Regions from separate parts of the Streptomyces sp. NPDC086835 genome, predicted to be linked through region 3. Evidence: riboswitches for the same ligand, from Rfam matches in the RefSeq annotation. Region 3 holds a riboswitch; each other region holds the start of a gene.
What was found. A riboswitch is a leader RNA that binds a small molecule or an ion and turns the genes downstream of it on or off. The one in region 3 is predicted to bind thiamine pyrophosphate.
Positions count from the first base shown of each region.

Region 1: another riboswitch for thiamine pyrophosphate. It lies ahead of thiO (glycine oxidase ThiO); the one in region 3 lies ahead of ACIPJI_RS34425 (thiamine ABC transporter substrate-binding protein).
Region 2: another riboswitch for thiamine pyrophosphate. It lies ahead of thiC (phosphomethylpyrimidine synthase ThiC); the one in region 3 lies ahead of ACIPJI_RS34425 (thiamine ABC transporter substrate-binding protein).

Region 1 covers NZ_JBIVAU010000001.1:1,049,572-1,059,682, forward strand. The annotation lists gene ACIPJI_RS04860 (class II 3-deoxy-7-phosphoheptulonate synthase) at 1-510, shown strand, start outside; gene ACIPJI_RS04865 ((2Fe-2S)-binding protein) at 655-921, shown strand; gene bfr (bacterioferritin) at 972-1,451, opposite strand; gene ACIPJI_RS04875 (sulfite oxidase-like oxidoreductase) at 1,606-2,238, shown strand; gene ACIPJI_RS04880 (DUF4396 domain-containing protein) at 2,271-2,780, opposite strand; gene ACIPJI_RS04885 (deoxyribonuclease IV) at 2,859-3,707, opposite strand; gene pknB (Stk1 family PASTA domain-containing Ser/Thr kinase) at 3,713-5,662, opposite strand; gene ACIPJI_RS04895 (thiazole synthase) at 5,933-6,727, opposite strand; gene thiS (sulfur carrier protein ThiS) at 6,734-7,024, opposite strand; gene thiO (glycine oxidase ThiO) at 7,021-8,184, opposite strand; TPP riboswitch at 8,182-8,294, opposite strand; gene ACIPJI_RS04910 (hypothetical protein) at 8,346-8,687, shown strand; gene ACIPJI_RS04915 (NAD(P)/FAD-dependent oxidoreductase) at 8,818-9,999, shown strand; gene ACIPJI_RS04920 (Rv2175c family DNA-binding protein) at 10,044-10,111, shown strand, end outside.
Region 2 covers NZ_JBIVAU010000010.1:160,378-170,488, forward strand. The annotation lists gene ACIPJI_RS28610 (cytochrome ubiquinol oxidase subunit I) at 1-17, opposite strand, end outside; gene hisC (histidinol-phosphate transaminase) at 269-1,348, opposite strand; gene ACIPJI_RS28620 (LacI family DNA-binding transcriptional regulator) at 1,751-2,863, shown strand; gene ACIPJI_RS28625 (metallophosphoesterase) at 3,045-4,142, shown strand; gene ACIPJI_RS28630 (hypothetical protein) at 4,288-5,118, shown strand; gene thiC (phosphomethylpyrimidine synthase ThiC) at 5,216-7,009, opposite strand; TPP riboswitch at 7,002-7,134, opposite strand; gene ACIPJI_RS28640 (YibE/F family protein) at 7,206-8,540, shown strand; gene ACIPJI_RS28645 (SsgA family sporulation/cell division regulator) at 8,570-9,004, opposite strand; gene ACIPJI_RS28650 (helix-turn-helix domain-containing protein) at 9,139-9,906, opposite strand.
Region 3 covers NZ_JBIVAU010000017.1:17,869-27,979, reverse strand. The annotation lists gene ACIPJI_RS34455 (aspartate aminotransferase family protein) at 1-228, shown strand, start outside; gene ACIPJI_RS34450 (ABC transporter ATP-binding protein) at 412-1,140, shown strand; gene ACIPJI_RS34445 (hypothetical protein) at 1,122-2,228, shown strand; gene ACIPJI_RS34440 (LOG family protein) at 2,385-3,497, shown strand; gene ACIPJI_RS34435 (ABC transporter ATP-binding protein) at 3,477-4,529, opposite strand; gene ACIPJI_RS34430 (ABC transporter permease) at 4,529-6,145, opposite strand; gene ACIPJI_RS34425 (thiamine ABC transporter substrate-binding protein) at 6,184-7,284, opposite strand; TPP riboswitch at 7,280-7,401, opposite strand; gene rlmN (23S rRNA (adenine(2503)-C(2))-methyltransferase RlmN) at 7,465-8,571, opposite strand; gene ACIPJI_RS34415 (contact-dependent growth inhibition system immunity protein) at 8,701-9,126, shown strand; gene ACIPJI_RS34410 (phosphatidate cytidylyltransferase) at 9,190-10,111, opposite strand, start outside.

The sequences.
Region 1 (10,111 bases), on a different contig from region 3:
TTCGCCTCCAAGATCCGCAACCCGATCGGCATCAAGCTGGGGCCGACGACGACGGTGGACGAGGCGCTGACCTACATCGACCGTCTCGACCCCGACCGCGAGCCGGGCCGACTGACCTTCATCGTCCGCATGGGCGCCGACAAGGTCCGCGACAAGCTCCCCGAGCTGGTCGAGAAGGTCACCGCCTCCGGCGCGACCGTGGCCTGGGTGACCGACCCGATGCACGGCAACACCTTCGAAGCGGCGTCCGGCCACAAGACCCGCCGCTTCGACGACGTGCTCGACGAGGTCAAGGGCTTCTTCGAGGTCCACAAGGCGCTCGGCACCCACCCCGGCGGTATCCACGTCGAGCTCACCGGTGACGACGTCACCGAGTGCGTGGGCGGCGGCGACGAGATCTTCGTCGACGACCTGCACCAGCGCTACGAGACGGCCTGCGACCCCCGGCTGAACCGCAGCCAGTCCCTGGACCTGGCGTTCCTCGTCGCGGAGATGTACCGCGACCAGTAGCCGAGGCGATATGCCGGTGGGGCGTGGATCGATGTGATCCACGCCCCACCGGCATATTCGGGGCTTTTACCCGGCCGAGGCCGCGGGTAAGGTTAGGTTAGCCTCACCGATCATCGGGACGGCGCAACCAATCGATCCCGGGAGGTGAACCGCGTGTACGTCTGCTCGTGCTTCGGCATCACGGAGAAGCAGGTCAAGGAGCATGCGGATGCCGGTGCCTGCACCCCCCGGCAGATCGCGTCCGTGTCCAAGGCCGGCACCGACTGCGGTTCCTGCGTGCGGCGCATCCAGGGGATCCTGGGCCGTGGCGCCTGCCCCCGCCGTGAGCTGCTCGAGCAGGGCAACGGCGCATCCGTCCTGGCCGCGGAGCCGGACGGTGGCACCGGGCCCGCGCTCGGCGAAGCCGCCTAGCCAGGGCCCGGTCCGATTCCGCCGGACCGTCGCCGGTCCGCGCTTCTCGCCTAGGACTCCGGCTGCTCGATCAGCTGGGCGATGTACAGCGCCTCGCCGAGCTTGTCGACCAGGTCCAGCTGGGTGTCGAGGTAGTCGATGTGGTGCTCCTCGTCCTCGAGGATCGACTCGAAGATGTTCGCCGAGGTGACGTCCCCCTTCGCGCGCATGACGTCGATGCCGCGCTTGAGGCGGTCGATCGCCTCCACCTCGACCTGCCGGTCGGCCTGGAACATCTCGGTGACCGTCTGCCCGATGCGTACATGGAACAGCCGCTGGTAGTTCGGCAGACCGTCCAGGAAGAGGATCCGGTCGGTGAGCACCTCCGCGTGCTTCATCTCGTCGAACGACTCGGCCCGGGTGTATTTGGCGAGCTTCGTCCAGCCGAAGTTCTCCTGCATCTTCGCGTGCAGGAAGTACTGGTTGATCGCGGTCAGCTCGGCAGTCAGCTGCTCGTTGAGGAACTCGAGGACCTCGGGGTCGCCCTGCATCGCAGAGGCTCCTTCCGCGCGTATGTCTGGGCAGGTTCGCGCATCCTCGCACCGTGGCACGGGAGCGTCCAGTAAGTGCACGCTTAGTAGGAGTTGCCCGAATCGGGCCAGACCTGGTCATGACCACCCCTCCCGGTCTGTCACCATTGAAGGCATGGGTCAGCCGGAGAGCCGGGAATACCGCGCACCAGAGGAGTCCGAGCTTCCGCCGGGGCAGCGACTTCAGCGAGGCTGGCCCGTCACCCACTACGGACCTGTACCCAAGTTCAAGCCGGACCGCTGGGAATTCAGGGTCTTCGGCGCCACCGCCGACGGTGAGAAGCACTGCTGGAACCACGAGGAGTTCTCGGCGCTGCCCTACTCGAGCGTGGTCGGCGATCTGCACTGCGTGACGAAGTTCAGCATGCTGGGGGCCGAATGGGGCGGTGTGCCCGCCCGCACGATCGTGGAACTCGCCCCGCCGGCGCCCTCCGTCAGCCACGTGATGGTCTGGGCGGAGTACGGCTTCAGCGCCAATCTGCGCCTCTCCGACTTCGTCGCGGAACGCACGATCTTCGCCACCCACAAGGACGGCGAGCTGCTGACCGCGGAGCACGGCTTCCCGCTGCGCCTGGTGGTCCCGCACCTGTACGCCTGGAAGGGGCCCAAGTGGGTCCGGGGCGTGGAGTACATGACGGCCGACCGCCGCGGCTTCTGGGAGGAGCGGGGCTATCACAACCTCGGCGATCCCTGGCGGGAGCAGCGGTACTCCTACCAGGAGGAACCGGGGGACGGCCCGGAGCTCTGAGCCCCGGGCCGTGAGGTCCGCCGTGCCGGATCTCAGTGGTACTGGTGGACCACCGCGTGCCCCTTGCCGCGGCCGATCATCCACTTGTTCACCGGAGTGGTGACCACGAACGCGACGAGGAACGCGAACGCGAGCGCGCCCCAGAAGAGGGAGTCGGCCAAGTGGGCGTCCATCGCGCCCGGGACGAGGAGCAGCACGCCGTTGTCGACGATCTCCATGACCGTGATGGAGATGGTGTCCGCGGCGAGTGCCACGCCGATCGCCGCCTTCAGGCTCAGGCCCGCCCGCAGGACCGCCCACAGGGTCAGCGAGTAGCCGAAGAAGAAGGCCAGCGCGATGGCGAGGATCATCGTGGGGGCGTTGCCCCAGCCCAGCGCGGTACCGATGATCATGCCGAGCACCTCGCCGATGGCGCAGCCCGTGAGGCAGTGCAGGGTGGCCTTGGCCGCCATGCTCCAGCTCGCCTTGCCAGGGCCCAGTGCGTGGCCGTGGTGGTCGTGGTGCCCGTGCTCCGAGTGGTCCATGTGCGTCTCGTGCCGCATGGCGTGCCCCCAATATTCGGTAGCGGTTCCTGCCCAGCAGTAGGAACCGTATACCCCCCATGGGTATTCCCCAGGGTCTCAGCGAAGTTTTTTCAGCCGGGCCACGTCCGCGGCATGTCCCTCCTTGCCACCAGGTGTCTCGATGACCAGGGGCACGCCCTCGGTGGCGGGATGCGACATCAGCGCGCGGAACGGTTCCTCGCCGATGTGGCCCGAGCCGATGTTCTCGTGACGGTCCTTGTGTGCCCCGGCGATGTCCTTCGAGTCATTCGCATGGATCAGCTTCAGCCGCCCCTGACCCACCGTTTCCACCAATAGATCCAGTGTCCGCGCCATCCCGTCGGGCGCCGCCAGGTCGTGTCCGGCCGCGAAGATGTGGCAGGTGTCCAGACAGACGCCCAGCTTGGGATGCGCGTCGAGGGCCTCGAAGTAGGGACCGAAGTCCCAGGTGCGGGAGCAGAGCGAGGAGCCCTGGCCGGCCGTCGACTCCAGAAGCAGAAACGGATCGTCGTCGTGCGTCAGCTCGTCCAGCAGCGGCAGCATCCGCTCCCGCACCTGGGCCAGCGCCACCTCACGGGCGCGGCCGCCCGTCGCCGAGCCGGTGTGCACCACCACGCCCTGGGCGCCGATCTCCCGGGCCCGGCGCAGCGAGTGCCGCAAGGAGAGGACCGACTGCTCGACGGTGGCTTCGGTGTGAGAGCCGAAATTGATCAGATAGGGGGCGTGCACCCAGGCCGAGATGCCCTCGGCCGCGCACTCGGCCCGGAACTTCTCGTCCTGGGCAGGGTTCCCCTTCGGCGTCGCCCAGCCCCGCGGATTGGCCACGAAGACCTGCACGGTCTCCGCCTCCAGCTCCCTCGCGTAGACGAGCCCGGTCGTGGCAAGGCCGCCGGCCACGGGAACGTGGCCGCCGACAGGGTTGCGCATAAGAACTAGAGCCCCTTGGTCTTGATCGTGATCGTGCTGCCCTCCGGCGCCTGCCCGCCGCCTTCGACGGACTGGCTCTCGACCTCGTCACCGAGGAACGGGAAGTTCTTCTCGACCTTCACCACGAAGCCGGCTTCCTCCAGCTCGGCGGTGGCGTCGTCCACCTTGTCACCGACCACGTCCGGCACCTCCGCCATCCGCGGGCCCTTGGAGACCGTCAGCGTGACCGTGTCGCCACGGGCCAGCCTGGCCCCCTCGGCGGCCGACTGCCGGGCGACGGAACCGGCCTCCTGCTCGGAGTGGATCCGCTCCTCGGCGACCTTCACCTTCAGACCGGCTTCCTCGAGTTCGGCCGTCGCGTCCTCGACGGAGTCACCCGTCACATCGGGCATGTCGATCGGCGCACCCTTGCTGACGACGATCGACACGGCGGTGTCGGGGCTCCGTCCGCTGCCGGCGGCCGGGTCGGTGCGGACCACCGAACCCTGCGCGACGCTCTCGTCGAACTCCCTGGTCACCACGCCCGGCGCCAGTCCCACCTTGCGCAGCTCGCGCTCAGCCTCCGCCAGCGGCCTGCCGGACAGGTCGGGGACCTTAACGATCTCCGGACCGCGGGAGACGGTGATCGTCACGGAGCCGTTGCCCCGTATCCGCTCGTTCGTGCCCGGGTCGCTCTTGATGACGGTGCCACGGGCCACCGTCTCGCTGAAGTCGTGGCGGACGGTCTTCAGGTCCAGGCCCGCCTTGTCGAGCGCCTCCCGGGCCTGCTGCTCGCTCTTGCCGATCAGCGGCGGGACACGGGTGAACTGGCCCGAGTTGATGTACCAGACACCCGCACCCACACCGATCACGGTGATCACCGCGAGCAGCAGGGCGAACAGACCGCGGCGCGACAACGGCAGGCTCCGGCCGGCCGGACGCAGCGGCTCGGGCTCCGGCCGCTCAGGAGGCGGCAGGATCAGCCGGGCCGTGTGGTGCACCCCGGGCTCCGCGCCGGCCGGCGCCCGCAGGATGACGTCCGTACGGTCCTCGTCGGAGGCGTCACCGTCCGCTCCGCCCTCCGCCGGTTCCCCGGTGCGGGCGCGCGGCGGGACCGCGTCCAGCTGCTCGGCGCCGAGCGCCGCCCGCGCCTCACGCGCCTGGGCCAGCAGGGCCACCGCGTCGTGCGGGCGGACCTCGGGATTGCGGGCCGTCGCGCTCGCCACCAGCTCGTCCAGCTCGACGGCGAGCCCCGGGAAGAGCGCGGAAGGCGCCGGGACGTCCGCGTTCAGATGCTGGAACAGCACCTGGGCCGGAGTGTCGCCGGCGTGCGGCTTGGCGCCCGTCAGCATCTCGTAGAGGACGACGCCGCAGGCGTACACATCGGCGCGGGTGTCGGCCGTGCCGTACTCGATCTGCTCCGGTGCGAGATAGGAGACGGTGCCGAGCACCGTGCCCGAGGTGTTGGTCACGGAACCGACCGCGCGCACCAGACCGAAGTCGGCGACCTTGACCCGGCCGTCGTCCCCTATGAGCACGTTCTCCGGCTTCATGTCCCGGTGCACGAACCCGGCCCGGTGCGCGGCGCCGAGCGCGGCCAGCACGGGCTCCAGGATGTCGAGCGCGGCCCGCGGCTGGAGCGCGCCGCGCTCACGCAGGACGTCACGGAGGGTGCAGCCCTCCACGTACTCCATCGCCAGGTACACGTACGCGCCCTGAGCGCCCTGGTCGAAGACCCCGACCACGTTCGGGTGCGCCAGCCGTGCGACGGACTTCGCCTCGCGGATGAACCGCTCCACGAACGTGACGTCCGTGGCGAGATCCGGATGCATCACCTTGAGAGCGAGCACCCGGTCGAGCCGGGTGTCGACGGCCCGGTAGACCGTGGCCATGCCGCCGACGGCGATGCGCGCATCGACGCGGTAGCGGCCGTCGAGCACCTGCCCGACGAGAGGGTCCTGGAGGGTCGTATCCACGCGGCGATTCTACGAGCCGGGGAGACGGGGTCCGACGGGCCGGACCGGGACGGGGCGGGACTGCAGCCGAGCTGTGACGCGGTGGTGGCGGGGGCGTGGCCGCCGCAGGGGGTGTTCCGGGGGCTCTGCCCCGGGCCCCCGCGCGAAGCGCGGTACGGGCCTGGCGGGCCCCCAAGCGGCGGAGCCGCACATCGGTACAGCGCGAAGGGGCGGGCAGGGGAACAGGCCCGCCGCAGGCGACACGCACCCGCACCCCCGGAACCCGCCCCCTCAGAACGCCGGTCGCTCCGGGTCGAGCGCCCCCCGCCCCTCGTGCGGCGAGGACGCCATCGCGAAGTGGCGTCGCGGGATCCGGCCCGCGCGGAACGCCAGCCGGCCCGCCTCCACCGCGTGGCGCATCGCCTCCGCCATCAGGACCGGCTCCTGCGCCCGCGTCACCGCCGACGCCAGCATCACCGCCGCGCATCCGAGCTCCATCGCCAGCGCGGCGTCCGACGCCGTGCCGGCGCCCGCGTCCAGGATGACGGGGACGTCCGCCTGCTCGACGATCAGCTGGAAGTTGTGCGGGTTGCGGATGCCGAGCCCGGAGCCGATCGGCGAGCCGAGCGGCATGATCGCCGCGCAGCCCACGTCCTGGAGCTTTCGCGCGAGCACCGGGTCGTCGTTCGTGTACGGCAGCACGGTGAAGCCGTCGTCGACGAGTGCCTCCGCCGCGTCGAGCAGCTCCACGCCGTCCGGCAGCAGTGTCCGCTCGTCCGCGACGACCTCGAGCTTGATCCAGTCGGTGCCGAGGGCCTCCCGGGCCAGGCGGGCGGTGAGCACCGCCTCGCCGGCGGTGAAGCAGCCGGCGGTGTTCGGCAGGACCTGGATGCCGAGCCGGTCCAGGACGGACAGCACGGACCCCTGGACCGTCGGGTCGAGGCGCCGCATCGCGACGGTCGTCAGTTCCGTGCCGCTCGCGACGAGCGACCGCTCGAGCACCTCGAGGCTGGGCGCCCCGCCCGTGCCCATGATCAGACGGGAGTCGAAGGTGGTCCCTCCGAGAGTGAAACGGTCGTCGGCCATGGCCGTTCAGCCTCCCTGCACTGCGGTGAGAATCTCGACGCGGTCCCCGTCACCGAGCCGCGTGGCGGCCCATTCGCCCCGCGGGACGACCGCCTCGTTGACGGCGGCGGCGACGCCGGAGGGCGCGGCGGAGAGAGCTGTGACGACCACGTCCAGCGTGGTGCCGGCCGCGACGTGGCGGGCCTCGCCGTTGACGAGGACGCGGATCGGATCGCCGACGGCGGCCGGGGCGACGACGGGGGCAGCGGCAGGGGCGGCGACAGCGGTGTCGGCGCTGTCGTTGACGGAGGTGTTCATGCGGGCTGCTCCTGAAGGACGGACGAGAAGCGGCGTGGGGAGAAGGGCCGTGCCACTTCGGGCAGTTCACCGGTCGTCAGCGCGTCGGCCAGCACATCGCCGGTGACGGGCGTCAGCAGCACGCCGTTGCGGTAGTGCCCGGTGGCCAGCAGCAGTCCGAGCAGTTCGGTGGGGCCCAGCAGCGGCGCGTTGTCGGGGGAGCCGGGGCGCAGTCCCGCCCGGGTCTCGGTGAGGGGCAGTTCCGTGATCCCGGGCACCAGCTCGTGCGCGTCGCGCAGCAGCTCGTACACCCCGCCCGCGGTGACCGTCGTGTCCCAGCCGAGCTCCTCGCTGGTCGCGCCCACCACCAGCTCGCCGTCCTCGCGTGGCACGAGGTAGACATGGCTGCCGCGGACCACGGCGCGCACCGTGCGGGACAGGAACGGCGCGTAGGGGCGTGGCACGGTCAGCCGCAGGACCTGGCCCTTCACCGGGCGTACGGGCGGGAGCACGTCCTTCGGTACGCCCTCCAGCCGTCCGCTCATGCTGCCGCCGGCCAGGACGACCTGTCCCGCGGTGACTTCGGAGCCGTCGGCGAGCACCGCCCCGGTCGCCCGGTCGCCCGTCACGAGCAGCCGCTCCGCCCAGCTGCGGCGGAAGTCGACCCCGGCCCGCTCGCAGGCGGTGATCAGGGCCGCGGCCAGCCGGCGGGGGTCGACCTGGTGGTCGCCGTCGACCCGCAGCCCGCCACGGACGCCGGGGGCGAGCATCGGCTCGAGGCGGCGGCATTCGCGGCCGGTGAGCCACTCGGACGAGAGCCCCGACCGGTGCTGGAGGGCGTGCAGTTCACGCAGATGCGCCCGGTCGTCGGCGTCGAGGGCGACGGCGAGCGTGCCGCAGGAGCGGTAGCCCACCCGCCCGCCGGACGTCTCCTCCAGCTCGGCGACGAAGTCCGGATAGCGGTGCGCGGATTCGAGGTTGAGGCCGAGCAGCGTCTGCTCGCCGTAGTGCAGTTCGGTGACGGCGGCCAGCATCCCGGCGGCGACCTGCGCCGCCCCGCCGCCCGGTTCCGGATCGGCGACGGCGACCCGTAGGCCCCGCTGCGCGGTGCGCCAGGCCGTGACCAGGCCGATGATCCCGCCCCCGATGACGAGGACGTCTGGGCTCGGTGTACGAGACATGGGCGTCCAGCCCCTCCCTTCGCCGGCATGACCCGGATCAGGTTCGTACGGTCGGAGGCCGTCCAGCCTCCCTCTCAGCCCGGTGCGTCCGGGCTCCCGCGAGTGCCTTACGGTGGCCACCCTAACCGCACGACCCGACGCGTTGTAAGGGAGCCGCAGCAGTGGCGAAGTCGCTCGACGGACTTGTTCTCTCCCCGGTCGCCGACCAGGCCCCGGGCCAGGTCGGCACCCGGACCCGGTTCACGTACCACGAGGAGCAGGGCAGGATCTGGGCCGAGTACGAAGGCGGCGACGTGGTCCGCGGCCACCTGGTGGGCACCAGGGACGGCGACCGGCTGGACTTCCGCTATGTGCAGCTCAAGACGGACGGCGGGACCTCGTCCGGCCACTGCCTCTCCACGGTCGTGGACCTGCCGGACGGCCGGGTGCGGCTTGAGGAGAGCTGGCAGTGGGAGTCCCAGGAGGGCAGCGGGACGAGCGTCGTGGAGGAGCAGGCTTCCTGACCACGCGCCTCCTGACCCCCAGTCAGGTACGTATGGTGTGCGGGTGGACGAACGGCAGCATCAGACGCGGGCGGACGAAGGGCAGCGGACGGCGGCGGCGCGGCGGCGCGTGGTGATCGTCGGCGCCGGCATGGCCGGTGTGCAGACCGCGGTCGCCCTTCGCGAGCAGGGATTCACCGGCACGGTCACCCTGATCGGCGCGGAGCCGCACCAGCCGTACGACAGGCCGCCACTGTCCAAGGCGATCCTGCTCGGCAAGGCGGAGGACTCCGCCTTCGACATCGACTTCGAGGCGCTCGGCGTGGAACTGCGCCTGGGCCTCGAGGTGACCCGGGTGCGGACCGACGCGCACGAGGTCGACACCGTGTCCGGCCCGGTCCCGTACGACGTGCTGGTCCTGGCCACCGGCGCCGAGCCGGTCACCCTGCCCGGCGCCGTCGGCGTCCCCGGTGTCCATCTGCTGCGCACGCTCGACGACGCCGCCCGGCTGCGGCCGCTGCTCGCCGAGCAGCACGACATCGTCGTGGTCGGCGCCGGCTGGATCGGCGCCGAGTTCGCGACCGCCGCGCGCCGGGCGGGGTGCCGCGTCACCGTCGTCGAGGCCGCGGGCCGCCCGCTCGCCGGGACCATGCCCGCCGAGGTCGCCGCCCCGATGGCCGCCTGGTACGAGCAGCACGGGGCCGAACTGATCACCGGCGCCAGGGTGGAAGCCGTCGAGCCGGGAGCCGTCGTCCTGGCCGGAGGGCGCAGGATCCCGGCCGGCGCCGTGGTCGTCGGTATCGGCGCGCGCCCCGCCACCGCCCTGCTCGCGGGCTCCGGCATCGAACTCGGCCCGGACGGCGCGGTGGTCGCCGACCGGTATCTGCGTGCGTCAGCGCCCGACGTGTACGCCGTCGGGGACTGCGCCTCCTACCCGTCCGGCCGTTACGGCGAGCGGCTGCTCGTCCACCACTGGGACAACGCGCTCCAGGGGCCGGGCACGGTCGCGGCGAACATCGTCGGCGACCAGGAGCCGGAGCCGCGGACCCCCGAGGTGTACGACCCGGTGCCGTACTTCTGGTCCGAGCAGTTCGGCCGCTTCGTCCAGTACGCGGGCCACCACGGCGCCGCCGACACGCTGCTGTGGCGCGGCAGTCCGGCGGAGGACACATGGTCGGTGCTGTGGCTGCGCGAGGGTGCGCTGGTTGCCCTGCTGACGGTGGGCAGGCCCCGTGATCTGGCACAGGGCCGCAAGCTGATCGTGTCCGGGACCGAGCTGGACCCGGCGAGGGCGGCCGACCCTTCCGTACCTCTGAAGGCGGCGGCACGGTAGGTCCTGGCTACCGACTGTCGGTCCTGGATGGCAGGCTTGTCCCCGTGACCGAGATTGACGCAAAGATCGATGCCCTCGTCCCCGCCTGGCTCTACCTGCCGGACATCGCGGA
Region 2 (10,111 bases), on a different contig from region 3:
GCCAGAGCGAGGTCCACGTCGTCTCTCCTTACGTCGCCGTGGTCACAGCGGCAGCCGTCCCCCTCCCTCGGCTGATTCCGGGAGGAACCGGGACGCGCTTGTGAACGCGTTCACATTCACAAGCATTATTGCGCACAGCCATTCGGACGCTTTGACCGGGGGTGCCTCTTGCACGCAGAACCCCCGCGAGCAGAGCACTCGCGGGGGCCGGAAGATTTCCCCTGGTCAGACCGCCTGTCGCCCGCCAGGGGCGCCGGGCGGCCGGCCGTCAGGCATCCTTGCCGAACATCTCGGCCGTGTGCAGAAACACATCGTTCGCCTCGCACTCGCCGATGGTCACGCGCACACCCTCGCCCGCGAACGGCCGGACGACCACGCCGGCCTTCTCGCACGCGGCGGCGAAATCGAGCGTGCGATCGCCGAGGCGCATCCAGACGAAGTTCGCCTGCGTCTCGGGAACCGTCCAGCCCTGCTCGACCAGGGCGTGGTACACCCGGGCCCGCTCCGTGACCAGACTGCCGACCCGGCCCAGCAGCTCGTCCTCGGCGCGGAGCGAGGCGACCGCCGCGTCCTGCGCGAGCTGACTGACCCCGAAGGGGACCGCCGTCTTGCGCAGTGCCGCGGCCACCGGCTCATGGGCCACCGCGAAGCCGACCCGCAGCCCCGCCAGCCCGTATGCCTTGGAGAAGGTGCGCAGCACCGCGACGTTCGGCCGGTCACGGTAGATCTCGAGGCCGTCGGGGACGTCGGCGTCGCGGATGAACTCCCGGTACGCCTCGTCGAGCACCACCAGTACGTCCGAGGGCACCCGGTCCAGGAACCGCTCCAGCTCCGCACGCCGCACGACGGTGCCGGTCGGGTTGTTCGGGTTGCAGACGAAGATGAGGCGGGTGCGCTCGGTGATCGCCTCGGCCATGGCGTCGAGGTCGTGCACCTCCCCCTCGGTCAGCGGGACCTGCACGGACGTCGCTCCGCTGATCTGCGTGATGATCGGGTACGCCTCGAAGGAGCGCCAGGCGTAGATCACTTCGTCGCCGGGTCCGGAGGTGGACTGCAGCAGTGACTGCGCCACACCGACGGAGCCGGTGCCCGTCGCCAGGTGGGTCACCGGCACCGCGAAGCGGTCCGCGAGCTCGTTCATCAGCCCGGTGCAGGCCATGTCGGGGTAGCGGTTGAAGTTCTGCGCCGCGGCGATCGCGCTCTCCATCACGCCGGGCAGCGGGGGATACGGGTTCTCGTTGGAGGACAGCTTGTAGGCGACCGGGCCGCCGGCCGCCGCGGGCTTGCCCGGCTTGTATGTGGGGATGCCGTCCAGCTCGGCGCGCAGCTTGGGGCTCGTCTCGCTCACCGCAGGTCCTCCTCGACCGTCCGTGCACATCGGTACTCAACCAATACTGCTCACCTTATGAGGATTCCCCTCTGCTGCGAATGGCCGGAGGCGCGGAACCTCACGAACCCACGGGAAGGCCTTCCGGGGGGCCCGATCCGGAGGGAGCGCCCGCGGCCTTGGCGCGCGCCGGTGGCTCGCGCCGTGGCGCGCATCCCCCGTAGTGATGAGTTGAGACCTCTTCGAGACATGGAGCCTTCGCCAGGCCCCAGCGGCCCGGCACCCGACACTCCATTGCACCGATGGCCAACTCCCCTATTTTCCAAGGGAGTCAGACCTAAATGATCATGCAGAAACGTGCCTGTCAACGCGTGCATATGCGACCGGCCCTACCACCTGCGCGAGCCCTACTATCGGCTCGCCATGACAGCAGCAGGGAAGCATCAGGTGAGCCGGACGGACACATCCCGCCGGAGCGGTAGGCAAGGCCGGGCAGGCATCAGGGACGTGGCCGCCGCGGCCGGGGTCTCCATCACGACTGTCTCCGACGCCCTCAACGGCAAGGGCAGGCTCCCGGACGCCACCCGCCGACATGTCCGCGAGGTCGCAGACCGGCTGGGCTACCGCCCCTCCGCCGCCGCCCGAACCCTCCGTACCGGAAAGTCGGGCTTAATCGGCCTGACCGTGACGACATACGGGGATGAACCTTTCACCTTCACGGAGTTCGCGTACTTCGCCGAGATGGCCAGGGCCGCGACCTCGGCCGCGCTCGCCCGCGGCTACGCACTCGTCATTCTGCCCGCCACCTCACGACACGACGTCTGGTCGAACGTCGCCCTCGACGGCACCATCGTCATCGACCCCTCCGACCATGACCCGGTCGTCACGGAGCTGGTACGCCAAGGACTGCCCGTCGTCTCCGACGGCCGCCCCGCAGGCACCCTCCCGGTCACCGCCTGGGTGGACAACGACCACGAAGCCGCCGTACTCGATCTGCTCGACCATCTCGCCGCCGCCGGGGCCCGCCGCATCGGCCTGCTCACCGGCACCACCACCGACACGTACACCCGGCTGTCCACCACCGCCTACCTCAACTGGTGCGAACGCGTCGGCCAGGACCCCGTCTACGAGTCCTACCCCGCGCACGACCCGTGCGCCGGCGCCGTCGCCGCCGACCGGCTGCTCGCCCGGCCGGACCGGCCCGACGCCGTGTACGGGCTCTTCGACCCCAACGGCACCGATCTGCTGGCCGCCGCCCGCAGGTACGGCCTGCGCGTCCCCGACGACCTGCTCCTCGTGTGCTGCAGCGAGTCGACCGTGTACGCCACCACGGAGCCCCCCATCACCACGCTCTCGCTCAAGCCGCGCAGAATCGGCACGGCGGTCGTCCAGTTGCTGATCGACGCGATCGAGGGAATCGACGAGGACCGGCCGGTCGAGCAGGTGATACCGACCGAACTGATCGTCAGGACCTCGTCGCAGCGCCGTCCTCCGCGGACAACCGTGAGCGCACCACGGTCTCCCTCGAAGAACTGAACCGTCCCCACAAAGGACTGGACCTTCCCAATTGGGACGAAACGACCGGCGAACCAGGGGTGCGACAGGATTTCACCACCCCTGGTGCGTCACACACCGCCTGCCTCATTCCTATGATGGGCGAACGACACCGCGGACCACCCCGACCAGGTTGGGCCGAGAGGTGAACGGCGGCGCGACGGTGGTGGAGGGGTCGATGACTCAGGGGGCCGGTCAAGGACCCGTGGTCCGGACGGCGACGTTGCGCGATTTCCGCGTACCGCCGTACGCGCAGGTTCCCGTGCAGTCACACACAGCGGACCCGAGCCATTCGGGCCATCCTGGTAACGCCTTCCCCGAGGGCGAGCCGCCGGAGGGCTACACCCCCACCGCGCGCGACCTCCCCGTCATCGGCCGCGGCGGCCCGGGCGACACCGTCCAGATCCATGTCGATCCGGACGAGGCGCCCGCTCCCGACGGACGGGGCCCGCTCTACGTCGTCGGCGACGTCCACGGTTACATCGACGAGCTCGTCGCCGCCCTGGCGGCGAAGGGCCTCATCGACGCCGAAGGACACTGGGCTGCGGGCAACGCTCGGCTGTGGTTCCTCGGCGACTTCACCGACCGCGGTCCCGACGGGATCGGCGTCATCGACCTGGTCATGCGCCTTTCCGCGGAGGCCGCCGCCGCAGGCGGCTACTGCAAGGCCCTGATGGGCAACCACGAACTGCTGCTGATCGGCGCCAAACGCTTCGGGGACACGCCCGTCAACTCCGGTGCCGGCACCGCCACCTTCCAGGCCGCGTGGCTCCTCAACGGCGGCCAGAAGACGGACATGGACCGGCTGCAGGAGGTCCACCTGCAGTGGATGGCCAGGCTCGACGCGATCGTCGAGGAGGACAGCCACCTCCTGCTGCACTCCGACACGACCGCGTACCTCGACTACGGGTCCACCATCGCGGACGTCAACGACACCGTGCACGCGGTCCTCACCCGGGGCGACGCGGACGAATGCTGGGACCTGTTCCGCAAGTTCACCAAGCGCTTCGCCTTCCGCGACGAGGGCGGCCCGCAGGCGGTGCGGGAGCTGCTCTCCGCCTATGGCGGCCGGCGCATCGTCCATGGTCACAGCCCCATCCCGTATCTGTTGGGCGAGGTGGGCACCGAGGACGGCGAGGACGGTGACCGCCCTGTGGTCGAGGGCCCGCACGTCTACGCGGACGGGCTCGCCATCGCCATGGACGGCGGCGTGACCATGGCCGGAAAGCTTCTTGTCCAGCAACTCCCCCTGACGGACTGAGCCGACTGCGGCAGGCGATTTACGGAAACCCCCTGTCACCCTGTGCCGTAACCGCTCTACCATCGGCCTATCCGTAGCAGACTCTCCTCCGTTTTCGCTCGACCGCCCGTCATACGGGCCGTCCGGCCCTACGGAGCATCGGGGGATGCACATGAAAAGCGCTCCGCACCTGCTGAACGAGGACCGCGCCGAGTACCAGCGGGTCCTCGACGAAGCACTGCGCAACGCCCATGAACGCCCTGACCTCGCCGCCGTGGGCCTGCGCCTCAACGCCGAGCAGCTGCGCACCATGGCGCTCAACGCGACGGCCCTGATAGCCGCCTCGGCCGCCGCCGAGTACGAGCACTATGTGAAAGTGCGCCGGGAGATGCGCACGTCCACGGCGGCCGCCTCGGTAAACGGCTCCGTGCTGTCCCCGACCGTCGGGCAGAGCGCGGAGGGCGGCGGCGCCGGCTTCGCCGCCGTCATCGCGGTGCTCGCCCCCGTCCTCGCCGGGACCGCCGCGGCGATCTTCCTGCTCGTCGGCTACATCCTGAAGATGCTCAGCCCCACGCCGTCGTTCGCCGACGCCCTGCTGACGGCCGGGTGGTTCTTCGGCGCCCTCACGGCGGCCGCCATCCTGGTCGCCGCGGTGGGGCTGCTCCTGACCGCCCTGCGCAACGGCGCCGCCCAGGTGGCGGAACAGGTGCCCGCCGGAGAGCTGCCGGACGAGGTGTCCAGAGCGAAGGACGCGTGGCGCCACGCCCTCCTGGAGCGCGGAATCCTGCCCTTCCTGCGGGCCGCCCTCGCCGACCCGAGCGCCGATCCGGCGTCCACCGCACCACCGCGGCCGGTCAGCCGGATCCCCAAGATCGGGTTCAGCGGGCCGGAGTTCTCCAGCCCCGCGGAGGGGTCGACCGCCGGGCAGCGGCCGACCTTCACCAGCCCGGACTTCACCAGCCCCGACTTCGGCGGTCCGGAACACCGGCCGGAGTGATCAGCGGCCGGGGCAGGTGGAGGCACGGGCCGGGTGGAGGGCACGGGCCGACGCCTCGGCGCCGGCCTGCCCCCTCACCCGTCGGTGCGCCCGCGGGTCAGTCCGCGATCGGCAGATACACCCGGTTGCCCGCCGCAGCGAACTCCCGTGACTTCTCCGCCATGCCGGCTTCGGCCTCCGCGAGGGCGCCCCCGTCTCCGAGATCGCCGCCGTGCTTGCGCCTGATGTCCTGGGAGATCTTCATCGAGCAGAACTTCGGACCGCACATCGAGCAGAAGTGCGCGGTCTTCGCCGGCTCGGCCGGCAGCGTCTCGTCGTGGAACTCCCGGGCCGTGTCCGGGTCGAGGGCCAGATTGAACTGGTCCTCCCACCGGAACTCGAAGCGCGCGTCGGACAGCGCGTCGTCCCACTCCTGGGCCCCCGGATGCCCCTTGGCGAGGTCCGCCGCGTGCGCGGCGATCTTGTAGGTGATGACGCCGGTCTTCACGTCGTCACGGTCCGGAAGGCCGAGGTGCTCCTTGGGCGTCACGTAGCAGAGCATGGCCGTGCCCCACCAAGCGATCATGGCCGCTCCGATGCCGGAGGTGATGTGGTCGTAGGCAGGGGCCACATCGGTGGTGAGCGGGCCGAGGGTGTAGAACGGGGCCTCCTCGCAGATCTCCTGCTGAAGGTCGATGTTCTCCTTGATCTTGTGCATCGGGACGTGACCGGGGCCTTCGATCATCGTCTGCACATTGAAACGCTTGGCGATCGAGTTGAGCTCCCCGAGCGTTTTCAACTCGGCGAACTGCGCTTCGTCGTTGGCGTCCGCGATCGAGCCGGGCCGCAGGCCGTCACCGAGGGAGTACGTGACGTCGTACGCGGCAAGGATCTCGCACAGCTCCTCGAAGTGCTCGTAGAGGAAGGACTCCTTGTGGTGCGCGAGGCACCACGCTGCCATGATCGAACCGCCGCGCGAGACGATGCCGGTCTTGCGGCGCGCCGTCAACGGCACGTAGCGCAGCAGCACCCCCGCGTGGACCGTCATGTAGTCGACGCCCTGCTCGGCCTGTTCGATGACGGTGTCCTTGTAGACGTCCCAGGTCAGCTCCTCGGCCTTGCCGTCGACCTTCTCCAGTGCCTGGTACAGCGGCACGGTGCCGATCGGCACGGGGGAGTTGCGCAGCACCCACTCGCGGGTGGTGTGGATGTTGCGCCCCGTGGACAGGTCCATGACCGTGTCGGCGCCCCAGCGGGTCGCCCAGGTCATCTTCTCCACCTCCTCCTCGATGGAGGAGGTGACCGCGGAGTTGCCGATGTTGGCGTTGACCTTCACCAGGAACCGCTTGCCGATGATCATCGGCTCGATCTCCGGGTGGTTGACGTTCGCCGGCAGGACGGCCCGGCCGGCCGCGATCTCCTCCCGCACCACCTCGGGGGAGACGTTCTCGCGGATGGCGACGTACTCCATCTCCGGCGTGATCTCGCCGCGGCGGGCGTACGCGAGCTGGGTGACCGCCTGGCCGTCACGTCCGCGGCGGGGCTGGCGCGGGCGGCCGGGAAAGACCGCGTCGAGGTTGCGCAGCCCCCCGCGCGGGGACGTGTGCTTGATCCCGTCGTCCTCGGGCCTGACGGGCCGCCCCGCGTACTCCTCGGTGTCGCCGCGACCGATGATCCAGTTCTCCCGCAGCGGCGGCAGGCCGCGGCGTACATCGGTCTCGACGTTCGGGTCGGTGTACGGGCCGGACGTGTCGTACAGCGTCACGTCCTTGCCGTTGGTGAGGTGCACCTTGCGGACCGGCACACGGAGGTCGGGGCGGGAACCCTCGACGTATCCCTTGTGCCAGCCGATGGACTTCCCGGCCTCGTCGTTCTGGTTCGAGGCAGGCGTGCGTGCGTCCGATACGGTCATGAGACCTACTCCCTACGCCGGCATTACCCGGTAACAGGTTCGGCGGTCGGCGCAGCTGTCCCGTACGGATGTACGAAGGTCAGCGCCCTCTCAGCCCGGTGCTCCGAGCTCCCGCGTGTGCAAAGGTGCCACCACGCTAGCGTCATATCTGGCGCGCTGAACAGAGGGCCCCTCCTGCTCTTGCGATGATCGGTCCGTGACCTCATCGCCGCAGCCCCCAGAACCGCACGGCCAGGCCCACAGTCATGTGCACAGTCATGGGCCCGCCGCGCCAGTCTCCAAGCACCTTCGCAAGGTCATCGCCGCCGTGCTCATCCCCTTCGCGACAGCCGTCCTCGTCGGCCTCGCCGTGCTGTGGCCGGGGGGCGCACCCGGCCATGAGCGCACCGGTGTCGGCTTCGACCGGCAGACCGAAGAGGGCAAGGTGGTCTCTCTCGAGTGGGTCGACTGCAAGGACGTCAACGCCGCCCAGGTCCCACCGACCGGCGACACCTCCACGCCGGAGGGTCGCGAGGCCGTCAACTCGCAGCAGGGCCAGTGCGCCAGGGCGACCGTCGAAGTGACCACGGGCAAGGACAAGGGCCGTACCTTCGTCGAGATCGTCCAGCCTGACGCACCGCGGCAGTTGGAGGAAGGGCAGGGTGTGGTCGTCGCGTACGCCCCGGACGCGCCCCGCGATCTCCAGTACTCGGTGACGGACGTCGACCGGGGACTCCCCATGGCGGTGCTGGCCGGGATCTTCGCACTCGTCGTGGTGCTCGTCGGCCGGATGCGGGGCGTGATGGCCCTGATCTCGCTCGCCGCCTCGTTCGCCCTGCTGACGCTCTTCATCCTGCCCGCGATCCTGCAGGGGTCCAATCCCCTGGTCGTGGCCGTGGTCGGGGCGAGCGCCATCATGCTGATCGCGCTCTACATGTGCCACGGGGTGACCGCGCGGACCTCCGTCGCGGTGCTCGGCACACTGATCTCCTTGCTGCTGATCGGTCTGCTCGGCTCACTGTTCATCGACTGGGCCAGTCTCAGTGGGAACACCGACGACAACACCGGTCTGATCCACGGCCTTTATCCGGAGATCGACATGAGCGGTCTGCTGCTGGCCGGAGTCATCATCGGCTCGCTCGGCGTTCTGGACGACGTGACGGTGACGCAGACCTCGGCCGTGTGGGAGCTGCATCAGGCCGACCCCGACATGGGGCCCCGGGCGCTCTACCGCTCGGCCATCCGCATCGGCCGCGACCACATCGCGTCCGTCGTCAACACACTGGTGCTCGCCTACGCGGGTGCCGCGCTGCCGCTGCTGCTCCTCTTCTCCATCGCGCAGTCCAGCGTGGGCACCGTCGCCAACAGCGAGTTGGTGGCCGAGGAGATCGTACGGACGCTGGTGGGGTCGATCGGCCTGGTCGCGTCGGTGCCGGTGACGACCGCCCTCGCCACCCTGGTGGTCTCCGCGGACCGCCCCGGTCGGGCGGGACCGGGCAACCCGAACGGGGCGCCGGCGCGGACCGGGAGGGGGCGGCGACGCAAGGCGTGAGCGGAGGGTGAGGCGGCGGGGCAGGCGCTTCAGCCGGCGTTCTCCTCGGCGAGGATGCGGCCGAGCGCCTCCTCCAGGCTGACCTCGAAGTCACCGAGCGTGAGCTCTTGCCCCATCGGCAGCAGCTTGTCCGTGCGGTCGAGGAAGGCGACCAGCGGCGCCGCTCCCGCCCTGAACAGTGCGGAATCCGCGCCGACGCGAAGCCTGATGATGACGTCCGACAGGCTTTCCGGTCCGACGGGCGCGATGTGCACATCACCGTCGCCGCTCGGCCCATTGATCCCGTCGAGCAGCAGCTCCCGCCCGAATGCCCAGGTCACAGGCGCGTCACCGGGCAGGTGGAAGGTCATCCGCACCGCGTACGGATCTCCTGTCTCGTAATCCAGTCCCACCGGAATCCGGAAGGAGAGTTCCTCGGAGACGAGGAACCTCATCAGAACCTCGGCCTGGACCGACTCGCGCATCACATACCCCGCAGCAGATGAAGCAATGAATGAAACCGCACTGACAAAGCAGAAGAAAACGGCCAGGAACAATCCCCTGGACCCTCTTGACGCCATCGTGGTCGAAGGCCTAGCAGATCACAAGGAGTGATATTTCAGATACTGATAGAGAAGGCAAGTGACCCCAACAGCCCACCGATTCCGGTGCGCAACTGCTCAACTGCCGGAAGCAGCCTGGCCTCCTGGTCCAACGGAAGAGAAATGGCCATCGTTGCGGCTTGGCAACCAACAGTGATCGGAATGGCGGCACAGACCGTGCCGATTGCATATTCCTCCCGTTCCACGACCGGCTCCATGGATCCTCGCGCGGCGAGCCGCTCGAGCATCGTGCGCCCGTCACGCACCGTGTACGGCGTCACGGGTTGCACGGGATGGCGGCTCAGGTGGTCGCGGCGTGACGATTCGTCGAGCTGTCCGAGCAGGCACTGGCCCAGCGCGTGTGCGTGTCCGGTCTCCCGGAAGTCGGCCCACTCGGGCACTGCGGGGGCGTAGGGCGTGTCGGAGACCGCGACGATGTCGATCTCGCCCTCGCGGTAGACGGCGAAGTAGACGGGGACACCGATCGCGTCCCGCCAGTGCGCGAGGGAATCCTCGAGAGTGCTGCGACGATTCTCCGGCGTGCCGCCGACCAGACGTTCGACGGCGTCCCCGAGCGTGTACACGCCGCTCCGACGCCGCAGGTAATCGTCGTGGGTCAGGGTCCGCAGCAGGTGGTAGGCGGTCGGCAGAGGGATCCCGGCCTCGCGTGCGAGTTGCTTCGCCGGAGCCCCGTCCGGGTGTGCGCCGGCCGCTTCCAGCAGCCTCAACGCACGCTGCACGGAGCTGATCAGGGTAGGTGCAGCGGCTTTCGTCGCCCCGGCCACAGGTCACCCCCAGGCATGGTGGCGGGCAGCAAGCCCACCCGCGAGGGGGCCGCCCCCGCGCGGCCGCCGCGGCCCCGAGCCCTCGACAGGCATCGGCCCCGGAACACCTGGAGGTGCTGATGGAAACGCCCTGATCCGGGTGCCCCGAGGAGCGGCAGAGGGGAGCCACACTAACCGGAGCGTCCGACCGCGTATGCCGATTGCC
Region 3 (10,111 bases):
GTGAAGGACAAGGCCACCAAGGAGTCCTTCAACGACGAGGAGACCGAGCGCGTCCTGTACGGCTTCCTCTCCAAGGCGCTGTACGACAACGGTCTGTACTGCCGGGCCGACGACCGCGGCGACCCGGTGGTCCAGCTGGCGCCGCCGCTGATCTCCGACCAGTCGACGTTCGACGAGATCGAGCAGATCCTGCGTGGCGTCCTCGCCGAGGCGTGGACCAAGCTCTGATCCCACCCCGCCCTCCCCGCACGCGGCCCGGGTACCTCCATCCGAGTGAGATGGACGGTGCCCGGGCCGCGTGCTTCCCGGTACCCCGGCAGTGACTCCCTAGCGTGCCCAGTGACCGATCGGCCCTGCCTTCGTTCCCCCGTACGGGGGGCCGGAAATCTGATCAGAACCGAGGTGTACGTCATGGTGGCCCCGCCCGACAACGATGTGATCTGGGCTCGCTCCCTGCACCACGCCCACCGCGGCTCCCCGGCCCTCGTGGGCGTGTCGCTCGGTGTGCGGGAGGGCGAGATCCTCGCCGTGCTCGGTGCGCGCGGCAGCGGCAAGACCACACTGCTGAAGTGCCTGTCCGGACAGCTCGTCGCCCAGCAGGGCGAGGTGTGGTTCAACAGCTCGCCCGTGCACACCATGCCCGCCCTGGTGCGCGAGCGGCTGCGGCGCGACCGCTTCGGCTGGATCGACCCCGAGCCGACCCTCGTGCCGGAGCTCAACGCCTGGGAGAACACCGCCCTGCCGCTGCTGCTCGCCGGCGTCTCCCGCCGGGCGGCGCGGTCCACGGCGATGGAGTGGATGGAACGTCTGGACGTCGGCACGTGCGCGGGCAAGCACCCCTACGCGCTGCTTCGGGCCGAGCAGCAGCGCGTCACCGTCGCACGGTCCCTGGTCACCACCCCGTCCGTGCTCTTCGCGGACGAGCCGACCGCCTCGCTGCACAGCCAGGACCGCGCCCAGGTACTGCGCACGCTGACGGCCGCCGTCCGCTCGCACCGGATCACCATGGTGCTCGCCACGCACGACGCGGACGTCGCGGCGGTCGCCGACCGCACGATCACGCTCGCCGACGGGCGGCGGGTGGGATCCCAGGCGACCGCCGACGCGGAAGGGCGGGCCGCGTGCTCGCTCTCCGTCTGACGCGCGGGTCGCATCCACTGGTACTGCTGCGCCGGCTCACGGTGGCGGCGGCATCGGCGGGTGTCGGCTTCCTGCTGCTGTGCACACTGATGTACGCGCTGTCGCATCCCGACGACCGGTCCTCCGTGGGTCGCCTGCTGTGGTGCGCGCTGCCGCTCGCCGCCACGGTGTACCTCGCGGTGGCCGTGGCCCGCACGGACCCCGGCACCCGGCCGCGCTCCGGCCTCTCCGCGGTCGGACTCGGGCCTGTACGCCTCGCCGTCCTCGCCGCGGCCTCCACCGCGCTCTCCTGCGCGCTCGGCAGCGTGCTCGCGCTGCTGTTCTTCCTGCACCTGCGGGGCGACCTGACGGGGCTGCCGTTCGACGGGGCCGCGGCCGAACTGCTCTCCGCCGGGACGCCGCTGCCGCTGCCCGCCGCGCTCACCCTGCTGTCGCTCGTGCCGCTCATCGCCACCGCGTCGGCCGCCGTCGCCCTGCGACCGCGCCCCGCGGCGCCCGACGCCGAGGAACCCGGCGCCCCGGCCGGGCTGCCCTGGGGTGTCGCGCTGGTCGCGGTGGGCCTGGCCGTCGAGACCTACGTGAGCGGGACAGAGGCCGACAGCCGCCCGCCCGGCGTGCTGGTGGGCTGGGCCCTCACGGCGGTCGGCCTGTGGTTCGCGGGACCCGCCCTCACGTACCTGTGCGGCCGTCTGCTCCAGTCGGCCGGGCCGAACGCGATGCGGCTGCTGTCCGGCCGCATCCTCATGGCGGAGTCCCGGCGCATCGGCCGCCCCCTCGGCGTGGTCTGCGCGGTGTCCTCCGGAGTGGTGGCGGCCGTCGCCGCGTACGGCTCCGCCCCGCGCCCGTGGGGCCCGATGACGGCGCTGGGCGCGTCCCTGGTCGTCGTGTGCACGACGGCGGCGCTACTGACGGCGGCGCTGGAGTCCAGGCAGTCCCGCACGGAGGCGACCGCGGACCTGGTCCGGCTGGGCACCCCGGCGACGGTCCTGCGGCAGGCGGCGGCCCTGCGTGCCGGGGTCCTGTTCATGGTCTTCGTCCCGCTGACCCTGACGGTGGGCGCCCTGGCGGCCGCCCCGCTGACCCGCTGAACCGTTACGCCGGGGCGTTGAGGCACTGAGGCACCGAGGCGGGCGGTGCCGCACCGCCGAGCCGGCGGCGACGAGCTGTCCGGTCCCGGCGGCGGTGCGGCCCTTCGGTGACGGGCGGGCCGGGGAAGCGCAGCCCGGCCCGCCTATCGTGGGCGCATGACCGCCACCCCGCACGACCGTGAGATCGAGTCCCTCGCAGAGTTCGACGACGTCGTCGCCCGCGGCTCGCTCGCCGGACACCGGGTCCAGTCCGTGGATCTCACCGGGCGCACCGCCGACCTCCTGCGCGTCGACACGGCCTCCGCCGTGTTCCTCGGCTGCCCCATGGAGCCGGACGCCGCCGCCAAGGTCCGCGTGGACGGCGCCCTCGTCTTCCCGCCTGTGCCCGACCTGCCCTTCGACCCGTACCGCGGCCTGCTCTACTCCCCCGACGACCTGTTCGAGGGCCTCGCGGACGGCGGTTACGAGTCGACGCCCGACGCCCTGGCCTACGCGTGGTTCCAGCGGACGAAGGCGGACAACGACATCTTCGCCTCGATGCTCCGCGCCGTCCACGACGACTCGATCTCCGACGCCTTGGACGAACACCTCGCCGGCGAGCGGGTCGTGGGCGTGATGGGCGGCCACGCGATGGGCCGCGGCACCGACGCGTACGCCGGCGCCGCACGGCTGGGCCGGGAACTGGCCCGTGCCGGCTTCACGGTCGCCACCGGCGGTGGGCCGGGCGCGATGGAGGCCGCCAACCTGGGCGCGTACGCGGCACCTCACCCGGACGAGATGCTGGACGACGCGCTGCTGCTGCTCGCCAAGGCCCCGTCGTTCGTGCCGTCCGTCTCCGACTGGGCGCAGGCCGCCTTCGAGGTCCGTCACCGCTGGCCGCGGGGCGGCGACTCCGTCGGCATCCCCACCTGGTTCTACGGCCACGAGCCGCCGAACGCCTTCGCCGGGCACGTCGCCAAGTACTTCGCCAACGCCACCCGTGAGGACGGCCTGCTGGCCAGGTCGAACGCGGGTGTGATCTTCCTTCCGGGCGCCGCCGGGACCCTCCAGGAGATCTTCGACAACGCCACGCCGAACTACTACGAGTCGCGCGGCGAACCGACTCCCATGGTGCTCGTCGACCGGCACCACTGGACGGAGCATCTGCCGGCGTGGCCGCTGCTGCGATCACTCGCGCGCGGCCGGTCGATGGAGGCGCGGATCGCCCTCGTCGACTCGGTCGAGGAGGCGCCGGGCGCGCTGCGGCGGCTACTGGCGGACGCCCACTGAAGGGTCGTCCGGTCCGAGCACCACCACCTCGTCGGCGGCGAACACCACGCCCACCGCCGCGCCCGGCGCCGGAGCCTGTCCGAGGGAGCACTCCGCCTCCAGCGCGGGTCCGTCGTCGGGGCGCAGTCGCACAGCGACGTGGCTGCCGCGGAAGGTGCGGGACTCGACCGTGCACCGCAGGCCCTCCGACGGGTCGGTGAGCCGCACCCCGTCGGGCCGCACGAGCACCGTCCGCGCTCCCTGGGGGGACCCGTCCGGTACCGGCACCTTGCCCCATTCGGTGTTCGCGGCCGCGCCCTCGACGGTCGCCGCCACGACGTTGTCGAAACCGAGGAAGCGGGCGACGAACGCGGATGCGGGCCGCTGCCAGACCTCCAGCGGTGTCCCCGCCTGCGCGATCCGGCCGTCCCGCATGACGACGACGCGGTCGGCCAGCGCGAAGGCCTCACCCTGGTCGTGGGTGACGGCGAGCACCGTCGTGCCCAGCCGTCCGAACAGGTCGCGCAGTTCGACGACGAGCCGCTCCCGCAGGCCACGGTCCAGCTGGCCGAGCGGCTCGTCGAGCATCAGCAGTCTCGGCTCCGGTGCCAGCGCCCTGGCGAGGGCGACACGCTGCTGCTCGCCGCCGGACAGGGCGGCGACGGACCTCTGCTGCGCACCGGGCAGCCCCACCAGCCGCAGCAACTCGTCGGTCCGGCGGGCCCGTTCCCCGCGGTCCGCGCCGTGCATCCGCAGTCCGAAGGCGACATTGCCGCCGACATCCCGCTGCGGGAACAGCTGGTGGTCCTGGAACATGAGCCCCACCCCGCGCCGATGCACCGGTACCCGCACCTGGTCGGCGCCGCCGAGCAACACCCGCCCCGCGTCGGCCTCCTGGAGCCCGGCGACCACGCGTAGCAACGTCGACTTGCCGCTGCCGCTCGGTCCGAGCAGGCACACGATCTCGTGCTCGGCGACCTCGAGGTCCACCGAGTCCAGCGCGGTACGCGGCCCGAACCGTACGGTCACGCCCGCCAGTTCCAGCAGCGCCATCAGAACTCCTCGGTGGTGGACTCGGTACGGATGCGTTCGAGCAGCAGCAGCGCCACCGCGCACACCACCATCAAGATGGTGCTCAGTGCCATGGCCTGCCCGTAGTTGAGCTCCCCGGGCCGTCCCAGCAGCCGTGCGACGGCCACGGGCAGCGTCGGGTTGTCGGGCCGGGCGATGAAGACGGTCGCGCCGAACTCGCCGAGGGAGACGGCGAACGCGAAACCGGCGGCCACCGCCAGCGCCCTGCGCACCAGCGGCAGATCGACCTCCCGCCATGCCCGCAGCGGGGAGGCGCCGAGGACCGCGGCCGCCTCCCGCAGGCGTTCGTCCACGGCGCGCAGCACGGGCAGCATCGTGCGCACGACGAAGGGCACGCCGACCAGCGCCTGGGCGAGGGGCACGAGGATCCACGAGGCCCGCAGGTCCAGCGGCGGTTCGTCGAGGGTGATGAGGAAGCCGAAGCCGACGGTCACGGCGGAGACGCCGAGCGGCAGCATGAGCAGTGCGTCGAAGCCCCGGACGAGCCTGCCCGCCCGGCGGGTGAGAGCGGCGGCGGCGAGACCGCCGACGGCGACAGAGATGGCGGTCGCGGCCAGGGCGTAGCGGAGGGAGTTCCACACGGCGTCGATCGGCGGCACGAGGAACGCTCCGCCGGAGGGGTCCACGGTGCCGAGTTCCCGGTAGTAGCCGAACCCGTAGCCGGCCGGGGTGTCGAAGGAGCGCTCGACCAGCACCGCGAGCGGCACCAGGAGCAGCACCACCACCGTGGTCAGGACGCCGCCGAGCAGCAGCCACTGAACAGTGCCGCGCGGCCGTCGCGCGGTGCGCGACGGATCGACGAGCCGCAGCGCGCTCTCCCGCCGCCGCACCGTCCAGGCGTGCACGGCCAGGACCGCGCCGACCGCCAGGAACTGCACCAGCGTCAGCACGGCCGCCGTCGGCAGGTCCAGGAACTCGGCGGTCTGCCGGTAGATCTCCACCTCGAGGGTGGAGAAGGCGGGGCCGCCGAGGATCTGCACGACACCGAAGGAGGTGAAGGTGAAGAGGAAGACCATGAGGGCGGCCGCGGCGAGCGAGGGCACCAGCGCGGGCAGCGTCACCCGCCGCCAGGCGGCGAAGCGCCCCGCGCCCAGCACCCGGGCCGCTTCCTCCTGGCGGGGGTCGAGCTGCGACCACAGGCCGCCGACGGTGCGTACGACGACGGCGTAGTTGAAGAAGACGTGCGCGAGGAGGATCGCCCACACCGTGGTGTCCAGCCGGATCCCCCACAGCTCGTCGACGAGTCCGCCGCGCCCCAGCAGCGCCAGGAACGCCGTACCGACGACGACGGTCGGCAGCACGAACGGCACGGTGACCACCGCGCGCAGCAGCCGCTTCCCGGGAAAGTCGAGCCGGGCGAACACGTACGCGCCGGGCAGCGCGATCAGCAGGGTCAACGCCGTGGACGCCAGCGCCTGCCAGGTGGTGAACCACAGGACCTCGCGGATGTCCGGCCGGCCGAGCACCTCGCCGAACCGGCCGAACTGCCAGGCCCCCTCGGCGTGGAGGCCGCGTCCGACGATCGCCGCGACGGGGTAGGCGAAGAAAAGCGCGAAGAACGCGACCGGACCGGCCATCAGGCCGAGCCGGGCCGCGTTCCCCCGCAGGGACCTGCCTACTTCACGACGAGCGAGGACCACGACCGGACCCACTGCTCACGGTTCTTCGCGATGGTGTCCGCGGCGACGGTCTCGGGCTTCTCGACCACCGCGCCGTGCTCGGTGAACAGCTCGGGCAGCTTCGCGTCCTTGACCACCGGGTTGACGAACATGTTGAGCGGCATGTCCTCCTGGAACTTCTTGCTGATCATGAAGTCCAGCAGCGCCTTGCCGCCCGCCTCGTTCTTCGCGCCCGTCAGCAGGCCCGCGAACTCGATCTGCCGGAAGCAGGTGCCGGTGGCCACGCCGGTGGGCGCCTCCGCCGGCTGCGGGTCGGAGTAGAGGACCTCGACCGGCGGGCTGGAGGCGTACGAGACGACGAGCGGGCGGTCGGCCTTGGCCTTCTTGCCGCCGGCGGAGCCGGAGAACTCCTCGTTGTACGCCTGCTCCCAGCCGTCGACGACCTTGACGCCGTTGTCCTTGAGCTTGGTCCAGTAGCCCTGCCAGCCCGACTCGCCGTACTCGCCGATGCTGCCGAGGAGGAACCCGAGGCCGGGCGAGGAGGTGGCGGCGTTCTCGACGACCAGCATGTTCTTGTACTCGGGCTTCGCGAGGTCGGCGAAGGTCCGCGGCGGCGCGAGCTTCTTGTCGGCGAAGAACTTCTTGTCGTAGTTGACGCAGATGTCGCCGGTGTCCACGGGCGTCACGCGGTGCTTGCCTGCGTCGAGCTGGACCTCCTGCGCGACCTGGTCGAGGCCCTTGGCCTCGTACGGCGTGAAGAGGTCGTTGTCGAGGGCGCGGGACAGCAGGGTGTTGTCCACACCGAAGAAGACGTCGCCCTGCGGGGAGCCCTTGGTGAGGATCTCCTTGTTGAGCGCGGTGCCCGCGTCGCCGCTCTTGAGCACCTTGACCGTGTATCCGGTCTGCGCGGTGAACTCCTTCAGCACGGCGTCGGACGCCGCGAAGGAATCATGGCTGACGAGCGTCACGGTCTTCGGGCCGCTCGCCCCGCCGGACGGGTCCTTGTCCTTGGACTCCCCGCCGCACGCCGCGAGTACGCAGACGCCGAGGGCGCCGACGAGTGCCGTACGGACGGCACGCCGAAGCTGGCTGTTCATGATGCTGCTGACTCCCTACGCCGGTATGACCCGGATCAGGTCCGAGGGTCTGCGGCCCGTGGCCGTGAAGGCCTCGCCGCACTCTCAGCGCTGTGGTGCGCTCCCCTGTCGGAATGTTTCGTTGTTCATTTGTGCGAATGCACAGGGCACAGTATCAGCCACGGCCGACGGCCCCGCGGGTCACCGCTCCTGCGCAGCCAGCTGCCCGCAGGCTCCGTCGATCTCCTGACCGCGGGTGTCCCGGACGGTGACGGGCACACCGTGGGCGGCGATGGCCTCCACGAACGCCTTCTCGTCCTCGGGGCGCGAGGCCGTCCACTTCGAACCGGGCGTCGGGTTGAGCGGGATCAGGTTCACATGGACCCGCTTGCCCTTCAGCAGCCGGCCGAGGAGGTCACCGCGCCAGGCCTGGTCGTTGATGTCGCGGATCAGCGCGTACTCGATCGAGATCCGGCGGCCCGACTTCTCTGCGTACTCCCACGCGGCGTCGAGGACCTCGCGGACCTTCCAGCGCGTGTTGACCGGGACCAGGGTGTCGCGCAGTTCGTCGTCGGGGGCGTGCAGCGACACCGCGAGACGGCACTTGAAACCCTCGTCCGCGAAGCGGAGCATCGCCGGCACCAGGCCGACGGTCGAGACCGTGATCCCGCGCTGCGAGAGACCGAGGCCGTCCGGCTCGGGGTCGGTGAGACGCCGGACGGCTCCGACGACCCTCTTGTAGTTGGCGAGCGGCTCGCCCATGCCCATGAAGACGATGTTGGACAGCCGGGCCGGCCCTCCGGGCACCTCGCCGTCGCGCAGGGCGCGCATTCCGTCGACGATCTGGTGCACGATCTCGGCGGTCGACAGGTTCCGGTCGAGACCGGCCTGCCCGGTGGCGCAGAACGGGCAGTTCATGCCGCACCCGGCCTGCGACGAGATGCACATGGTGACCCGGTCGGGGTAGCGCATCAGCACCGACTCGACCAGCGTGCCGTCGTGCAGACGCCACAGCGTCTTGCGGGTGGTGTCGTCGTCGCACGAGATGTGCCGCACTACGGACATCAGATCCGGCAGCAGCTCGGTGGCGAGCTTCTCCCGTGCGGCCGCCGGGATGTCGGTCCACTGGGCGGGGTCGTGCGCGTACCGCGCGAAGTAGTGCTGGGACAGCTGCTTGGCGCGGAACGGCTTCTCGCCGATCGCGGCGACGGCGTCCTTGCGCTCGGCGGGCGTGAGGTCGGCGAGGTGCCGCGGGGGCTTCTTGGCTCCGCGGGGCGCGACGAAGGTGAGTTCTCCTGGCTTGGGCATGGTGAATCCAGTGTCGCAGACCCCGGCCGGTGACCCTGCGGCCGATGATTCGACGGGTGGTCGTCGCAGGTGGTCGTCGGTCACACCCGTGATGCGAAGGGACGCCGGTCGAGGGTCGAGAATGACCCCATGGACCCTCTGCTGCATCTCGACCGCACGCTCGACGACCTGGATCCGCCCCGCTGGACGCCTCCTGCCGCCGACGCGACCCACCTGGTCCGGAAGGTGCACGGGCTGCGGCGCGTCCCGCTGGGCCGACTCGCTCCGGCGGATCTGCACACGCTCGTCTCGCAGCAGGTGGCCCTGCCTTACGTTCTTCCGCTCGTGGTGCGCCTGCTGCTCGAGGAGCCGCTGCTGGACGCGTACTACTACGAGGGAGACCTGCTGCTCGCCGCCGTCGAGGCCCCGGCCTCCGCCTGGGACCTGCTGCCGGACCTCGCCGACCGGCTGCGCACCGTGATCACGACACTGCCTCAGACGGCGGTCGCCGACCTGCCTCGCGGCGCCGCCGAGGAGCTCGCCCGCTTCGCGGCGCGGCCGGGGTCACCTCGCTGACCTGACGAAGAGGGCCCGCCGTCCTGGTGGACGACGGGCCCTCACACACACAGATCCAACGGGTCAGCCCGACCCTACGAAGACCACCAGCAGCAGCCACACCACCGGCGCCGTCGGCAACAGCGAGTCGAGGCGGTCCATGATGCCGCCGTGTCCGGGAAGCAGCGTGCCCATGTCCTTGATGCCGAGGTCGCGCTTGATCATCGACTCGCCGAGGTCGCCCAGCGTGGCGCTGACGGCGACCGCGAGGCCGAGGAGGAGGCCCTGCCACCACGCCCCGTCGTCGATGAGGAACTGCATGCACAGCGCCCCCGCGGCCATCGCGAACGAGACCGCGCCGAGGAGCCCTTCGCGGGTCTTGCCGGGGCTGATGCGCGGCGCGAGCTTGTGCTTGCCGAAGCGCCAGCCCACCGCGTACGCGCCGGTGTCGCTGACCACGGTGAGCAGCAGGAAGGTGAGCACCCGCTCCGGACCGTCGTCCGCCGTCAGCATCAGCGCGACGAAGGTCGCCAGGAAGGGGACGTAGAAGGCGGCGAACACGCCGGCCGTGACGTCCCTCAGATAGCCCTCCGGCCGCTCCGTCATGCGCCAGACGAGCACCGCGAGCGCCGTGAGCGCCATCGCCACCCATGCGCCCTCCGCCCCGCGGACGTAGCCGGCGACGACCATCGCCGCGCCGCCCACCGCGAGGGGGACGAGCGGAGCCTTGATCTGCTTGCGCTCCTCGAGACGGGAGGTCAGCTCCCACAGACCGACGACGACGGCGACGGCGATCACCCCGACGAAGACGGCCTTGACGAGGAACAGGGAGACGACGATCACCGCGCCGAGCCCGACGCCGACCCCTATCGCCGCGCGCAGGTCCCGGCCGGCCCGCTTCTTCTGCGGCGGTCCGGGCCGGGCTGAGGGCTGCGGAGTGGGATCGCCCGACGGCGGCGGGGTGGGCATGGGCTCCTGCGGCATCTCGTCGCGGAACAGGGGGCCG